3 regions of the Streptomyces sp. NPDC052225 genome follow, and region 2 is predicted to be linked to each of the others. Evidence: riboswitches for the same ligand, from Rfam matches in the RefSeq annotation. Region 2 holds a riboswitch; each other region holds the start of a gene.

What was found. A riboswitch is a leader RNA that binds a small molecule or an ion and turns the genes downstream of it on or off. The one in region 2 is predicted to bind cyclic di-AMP.
Positions count from the first base shown of each region.
Region 1: linked by a shared signal. The riboswitch ahead of AB0L37_RS03005 (M23 family metallopeptidase) and the one ahead of AB0L37_RS14990 (M23 family metallopeptidase) in region 2 are both predicted to bind cyclic di-AMP.
Region 3: linked by a shared signal. The riboswitch ahead of AB0L37_RS31690 (NlpC/P60 family protein) and the one ahead of AB0L37_RS14990 (M23 family metallopeptidase) in region 2 are both predicted to bind cyclic di-AMP.

Region 1 covers NZ_JBFAVD010000001.1:601,877-604,068, forward strand. Annotated here, with positions in the region: gene AB0L37_RS03000 (PP2C family protein-serine/threonine phosphatase) at 1-895, shown strand, start outside; cyclic di-AMP (ydaO/yuaA leader) riboswitch at 1,109-1,244, shown strand; gene AB0L37_RS03005 (M23 family metallopeptidase) at 1,286-2,192, shown strand, end outside.
Region 2 covers NZ_JBFAVD010000008.1:146,956-149,147, reverse strand. Annotated here, with positions in the region: gene AB0L37_RS14995 (pitrilysin family protein) at 1-887, shown strand, start outside; cyclic di-AMP (ydaO/yuaA leader) riboswitch at 1,138-1,302, shown strand; gene AB0L37_RS14990 (M23 family metallopeptidase) at 1,315-2,103, shown strand.
Region 3 covers NZ_JBFAVD010000028.1:48,293-50,484, reverse strand. Annotated here, with positions in the region: gene AB0L37_RS31690 (NlpC/P60 family protein) at 1-839, opposite strand, end outside; cyclic di-AMP (ydaO/yuaA leader) riboswitch at 847-1,029, opposite strand; gene AB0L37_RS31685 (hypothetical protein) at 1,238-1,474, shown strand; gene AB0L37_RS31680 (hypothetical protein) at 1,480-1,857, shown strand; gene pcrA (DNA helicase PcrA) at 1,951-2,192, shown strand, end outside.

The DNA.
Region 1 (2,192 bases), on a different contig from region 2:
CGCCGCGATCGTCGCCGTCCACCTCAGATACACGGGCGAGTTCGGCTCCGACGTCATCACGGAGATCGCCACCGTGGCCACCGTGTGCGCCCTCGCCTGCTTCATCAACCGGATCGTGCGGCGCAGCGACGAACAGCTGGCGTCCGCGCGGCAGATCGCCGAGGCCGCGCAGCTCGCCGTGCTGCCCGTGCCCGCGGGCCGGATCGGCGGGCTCGCCATCGCCGCGCGGTACGAGGCCGCGCAGGCCGGGGCGTTCATCGGCGGGGACCTGTACGCCGTGCAGGACACCCCGCACGGTGTCCGGATCGTCGTCGGTGACGTACGCGGCAAGGGGATGGGTGCGGTCGCCGCCGTCGCCGTGGTGATCGGCGCGTTCCGGGAGGCCGCCGAGCAGGAGGGCAGCCTGGAGGCGGTCGCCCAGCGCCTGGAGCGGGCGCTCGCGCGCGAGGGCACCCGGCGCAGCGGCATCGACGACTTCGAGGGATTCACCACGGCCGTGCTCGCCGAGATCCCGCACGGCGGCGGCTTCGACAGGGTCGTCCGCATCCTCAACCGCGGCCACCCCGAACCCATCGTGCTGCTCGGCGACGGCACCGTACGCGTCATCGGACCCGACGAGGCGGCGCTCCCGCTCGGCATGAGCGAACTCGGCAGCTGGCCCGACCGGGCCACCGAGGCGGGCTTCCCGGCGGGCGCCACTCTGCTGCTCTACACCGACGGGCTCTCCGAGGCGCGCGACGCGGACGGCGTCTTCTACGATCCGGCGGCCCGCCTCGCCGGGCGCATCTTCCCCGGACCCGAGGAACTCCTCGCGGCGCTCTCGGAGGAGGTGCGCGCGCACACCGGGGGCGGCGCGACCGACGACATGGCACTGCTCGCCGTACGACGGCCGTGACTCTCCGCGCTCTCCGCATAACAATTGACACACCGTCAGCTGAAGGGCGTGTTCGCGCGGTCGGCCAAGTCGACCCGTTCCGCCCGGTCTTCGGCCGTTAAGTCCAGGCCAAAGAAGTGAACGATCAGTGGGAACGGCTTGGAATTAGTGTCGGCTGTCTATTAACGTTCGATAACGCAGCGCGGTCGTCCCAGCCGTCACAAGAGATGGCTCCGTGCGCACACGCCTAATCCCGAAAGGGAGCCGGGGAACCACCAACTTGGGGTGAATCGGACGTACTTCACGTCCGTAGGAGACCTTCCTGCTCCGAACCCGTCAGCTAACCCGGTAGGCGAGAAGGAAGGAAAGGAGAGCGCCTTCGTGGCGTCGAACCGTCCTGCCCCCGAGTTCTTGCATGCCTCCACCGACGGTGACTTCGGTGCCGAGAGTGTCGCGCAGGAGAACTGGGAGGAGTGGAACCCCACCGAGGAGTCCGTCCGCCCCGTCCGCGGCAAGCACCGCGTCGCCCGGCAGCGCGGAGGCCTCGCGCGCAGCTCCACGGTCCTCGGCGTCGGCGTGATCGCCGCCGTCGGCGCGGGCGGCATCGCCACCGCGCAGGGCGGCAAGCCCGCGGTCCAGATCTCCATGCCCGACCTGTCGGCCGTCAAGGACTCCCTGCCGGAGGCCAAGTCGCTGCCCGGCGTGGGCGCGCTGATATCCGACGACTCGGACGGAGCCCCCGCCGCCGCGGCCGCCCCGCTCACCACCATGGGCACCGGCAGCGGCCAGACCGACGCAGGCGAGACGCTGCGCGCCCGCATCATGCAGCAGGCCGAGACGCAGCAGGACGCCGCCGACGCCGCCGAGAAGCAGGCCGCCGAAGAGGCAGCCGCGCAGAAGGCCGCCGAGGAAGCCGCCGCGAAGCAGAAGGCCGCCGAGACCAAGGCCGCCGCCGAGAAGAAGGCGGCCGAGGAGGAGGCGCGCAAGAAGGCCGAGGCCGAGCGCCTCGCCAAGCTCGCCAAGAGCTACAAGATCCCGGTCGCCTCGTACACGATCACCGGCACGTTCGGGCAGCCCGGCGCCATGTGGTCGTCCGGCTACCACACGGGCCTGGACTTCGCCGCTCCCACGGGTACCCCGATCTACGCCATCCACTCCGGCACCGTCACCGAGGCCGGCTGGAACACCGCGTACGGCTACCGCACGGTCATCACCCTCGACGACGGCACCGAGCTGTGGTTCTGCCACCAGTCGTCGATGAACGTCACGGTGGGCCAGAAGGTCTCCACCGGCGACGTCATCGGCCGCGTGGGCGCCA
Region 2 (2,192 bases):
CCCGGCAGCTCTTCCCGGCGAGCGCGCGCATGTCGCGCCCGCGCCAGGGCACCGAGGAGACCGTCACCGCGATCGACGCGGCCGCCGTACGCGCCTTCTACGAGAAGCACGTACGCCCTGCCACCGCTACAGCCGTAGTGGTGGGCGACCTGACGGGCGTCGACGTCGACGCCCTCCTGGGGGACACGCTCGGCGCCTGGACCGGCGACACCACCGAGCCCCGCCCGGTCCCGCCGGTCACCGCCGACGACACCGGACGCGTCGTCATCGTGGACCGCCCGGGCGCCGTGCAGACGCAGCTGCTCATCGGCCGCATCGGACCCGACCGGCACGACCGCGTGTGGGCCGCGCAGATCCTCGGCACGTACTGCCTCGGCGGCACCCTCACCTCGCGCCTCGACCGGGTTCTGCGCGAGGAGAAGGGCTACACCTACGGAGTGCGCTCCTTCGCCCAGGTGCTGCGTTCGGCGCCGGACGGCACGGGCGCCGCGATGCTCGCCATCAGCGGGTCCGTGGACACGCCGAACACCGGGCCCGCGCTCGACGACCTCTGGAAGGTCCTGCGCACGCTGGCCGCGGAGGGCCTCACGGACGCCGAACGCGACACCGCGGTGCAGAACTTGGTGGGCGTGGCCCCGCTGAAGTTCGAGACCGCCGCGGCCGTCGCCGGCACGCTCGCCGACCAGGTCGAGCAGCACCTGCCGGACGACTACCAGGCGCAGCTGTACCGCCAACTCGCCGCCACGGGCACCGTGGAGGCCACTGCGGCGGTCGTGAGCGCCTTCCCGGCCGACCGTCTGGTGACGATCCTGGTGGGCGACGCCGCGCAGATCGAGGAGCCCGTCAAGGCGCTCGGGATCGGCGAGGTGAGCGTCGTCACCGGCTGACCCGGACGACCCGCAGGAGACCGCAAGCCCCGGTGGCCGCATAGGCCACCGGGGCTTCGTGGTGTCGCTCACGTCCGCAGTTGTCCGCCTCTCGACTAGCTATCGATCGCATATGTCCGAATTGAGGCGGAGGTTGCCTGTCTGCTCTGTGGCATGCACTACAAAAGCCGGGATCCGTTTGTTGATTGAAAGATGTCCCGCTTAGCGTCGGTCCGGCTGTCCGCCAGACACACGTCGCGCCCGCGACACCGGACAGTCATCGCCGAGTCCCCCATGGCGCGAGCCAGGGGAGCCGGGGACCCACCGCAGTCCCTGGGGTGAATCGGGCGCTCTTCCCGCGAGGGGAGGGAGCCCGTAGGAGACCTTCCTGCTCCGAACCCGTCAGCTAACCCGGTAGGCGAGAGGGAAGGAAAGGATCAACCCCTTCATGGCGTTCACCCGTGCCACCGGGAAGCACCGTCGTCCGAGCCGTCTCACGCGTACCACCGCGCAGGTCGCGGGCGTCGCGGCGCTCACCACGACCGGTGTCATCGGAGGCTTCGCCGCCCCCGCTCTCGCCGCAGACTCCGCGGCCGCCGACCAGAACGGCCTGACGCAGGCCATCGCCATCGGCGACTCCCTGGCCGACCAGATCGACGCACAGGCCTCCGCGCAGAAGAAGGCCGCCGCCGAAGCCGCCGCCGAGAAGAAGGCGGCCGAGGAGGCCCAGAAGAAGGCCGAGGCCGAGAGGCGCGCCGCCGAGGCGAAGGCCAAGAAGGAGCGCGAGGCCAAGGAGCGCGCCGCGCGTGAGGCCGAGCGCAAGCGCCTCAACACCTACGTGGCGCCCATCTCCAACTCGTACGTCTCCACCGCCTACAAGGCGAGCAGCGGCCTGTGGTCCTCCGGCAGCCACACCGGCATCGACTTCCACGCCGCGAGCGGCACCGCGGTGCACGCCGTCGGCTCCGGCACCGTCGTCGAGGCCGGCTGGGGCGGCGCGTACGGCAACAACATCGTGATCAAGATGAACGACGGCACGTACACCCAGTACGGTCACCTGTCGTCCATCGGCGTCTCCGTGGGCCAGTCGGTCACCCCGGGCCAGCAGATAGGCCTCTCCGGCGCCACGGGCAACGTCACCGGCCCGCACCTCCACTTCGAGGCCCGCACGAGCCCCGAGTACGGCTCGGACATCGACCCGGTCGCGTACCTGCGCTCGCACGGCGTCAGTGTCTGACGGCTGACCCGTTCGGACGACCTCACGAAAGCCCCGGCTCGCCGAGCCGGGGCTTTCGCGTGTGCACGCCGCTCCTGTCCAAAAAATAT
Region 3 (2,192 bases), on a different contig from region 2:
TTCGCCGCCTTGGTGGCGTACGAGTCGGACGTGTCCGAGGCGGACCCGGAGGAGTCCGACGAGTCCGTGGAGCCCTGCTCCTTGGCGGCGGCCTCCTCGGCGGCCTTCCGCTTCTCCTCCTCCGCGGCCTTCTGCTGTGCGGCGAGCTCGGCGGCCTTCTTCTCGGCCGCCTCCTGCTTCGCCTTCTCGATGGCCGCGAGGCGCGCCTTCTCCTCGGCCGTCAGCTTGGAGAGCAGTTCCCGCGCGTCGGACAGCTTGGTCTGCACGTCCTGCTTGGTGGTCCTCAGCTCGGTCTGCGACGTGGTGAGGTCCTTGAGGCTGGCCTGCGCCTCGGTGCGCTTCTTCGCCGTGGTGCGCTGCTGGACCTGGTAGTCGTCGACGGCCTTCTTCTGCTCGTCGGTGAGCCGGCTCATCAGCTGGCGCTGCGAGAAATAGTCCTCGGGGTCGTCCGCGAGGAACATCGTCGCCGTGTCGCTGATGCCGCCCGTGCGGTACTGCTCGGCGGCGAACCGGCCCAGCTTCTGGCGCGCCGTGTTCATCTTCTCGGTGCGCTGCGCGATGTCGTCGAGGAGCTTGTCGACCTGCTTCTTCTTGCCCTCGGTCCGTTCCTTGGCCGCGTTGTACTTCTGCGTGGACACCTCGGCCTGCCGGTACAGGGTGTCGACCTTCTTCTGCACCTCTTCGATGCTCGGCTTGTGGGGCTGCGTGGGGGCGGCCTGGGCCGTCTGCGAGAGCAGGGCGACGGAGGTGAGCGCGGCGGTCGTGATGCCGACGGCGGGTGTCGTACGAAGGCCGCCGGATATCCGGGACCGGCTGCGCGGCTTGCGGTGCGACGCCAAGGCAGGCGACTCCTTCCATGGTCCGCCTACCGGGTTAGCTGTCGGGTTCGGGCGGGTGGTGCTCGTCGTGCGGAAGGCTGCCCTACGGTCAACTGCCCGGTGCTGCCGGGCCGTTGGGCCGATTCACCCCAAGGTCGGTGGGTCCCCGGTTCCCTGCCTTGCGGCGTACGGAACTCAGCGGGGGCTGTCCGGTCGCCGCGTTGTTCGCGGGCGGGGGGACGGACTGCCCGCGCAGCACCGTAGCCAACTGGTGTTGCTGCTGTGAAGGTTGATGTTCGATATGCCCGATACATTTTCGTGACCTTGGCTACTCCTCGGGCCCGCGCCCGGCCGTACGTGGTCAATCCGGAGGGATCTGCGCCGAATTGTCCGTAGATTGACCGGAGCCTTCCCCGGAGTTGCGGAGTCCGCCGACTTGTCCGCAGTACGGCCCCGCCACCGCGGGAGCGGGCGAGGGCGGCCCCGAGGGCGACACCTGTATCGGCACCTCGGCGGGCGTCGCGAAGCTCGACCAGGACGGCGGCGGGTGCCGGAGGAAGGCGTCGTTCGTCCCCGGGCTGTCGTCGGGCGCGACGAAGGACGGCGGCTTCGCGACCGGCCTCGACGGCGTCTTTGTCTCGGGCGCCCCGTCGTAGCGGACGTGGCGGGCGACGACCTCGTCGTGGTGTCGCCGGGCGGCAGGGCCAAGCCGTTCACCGTCTTCCCGAACCGCAACGGCCACGTGGCCGTCCCCGCCTCGATCGCCCTCGGCCCCGACGGCAACCTCTACGTCGGCGACCTGAACGGCGAGGCCGCCAGGGCGACCGCCCGCGTCTGGAAGGTCAGCCCCGGCGGCAGGATCCTCGGCTGGACCTCCGGCTTCGGCCCGGTCACCGGCGTCGCGGCCGACGGACACGGCGATCTGTACGTCAGCCGGCTCTTCGCCCGGACCGTCACCAAGGCCGACCGCGCCGGGACCGTCCTGGAGGGCGGAAAGAAGTCGCCCGGCGGCCGGTTCCGGCAGATTCTGTCCTTCTGACCTGCGACTTTCCCGGATTCCGGAGTCTGTCTTCCAGCGGTGTCGCAAAGGCGGCGGCGGGGTGTCAGTGGGGCGGCCTAGACTCGTAGGGCGATGAGCAGCCTCTTTGACGACAACTTCCTGGCCAGCCTCCAGAGCGGCGCGGAGGAGCCCCCGCCGCCGCCCGAGGACACCGATCCCGCAGCAGCTCCGGAGCCGATCCCGGACGACCTGTTCGGCGGGAAGTTCGACGTGCCTCCGGCCCGGGACGCCCACTACCGCGACGGTGCGCCGCGCCCGGTCATCGACCCGGCCGCGCTCCTCGACGGGCTGAACGAGAACCAGAAGGCGGCCGT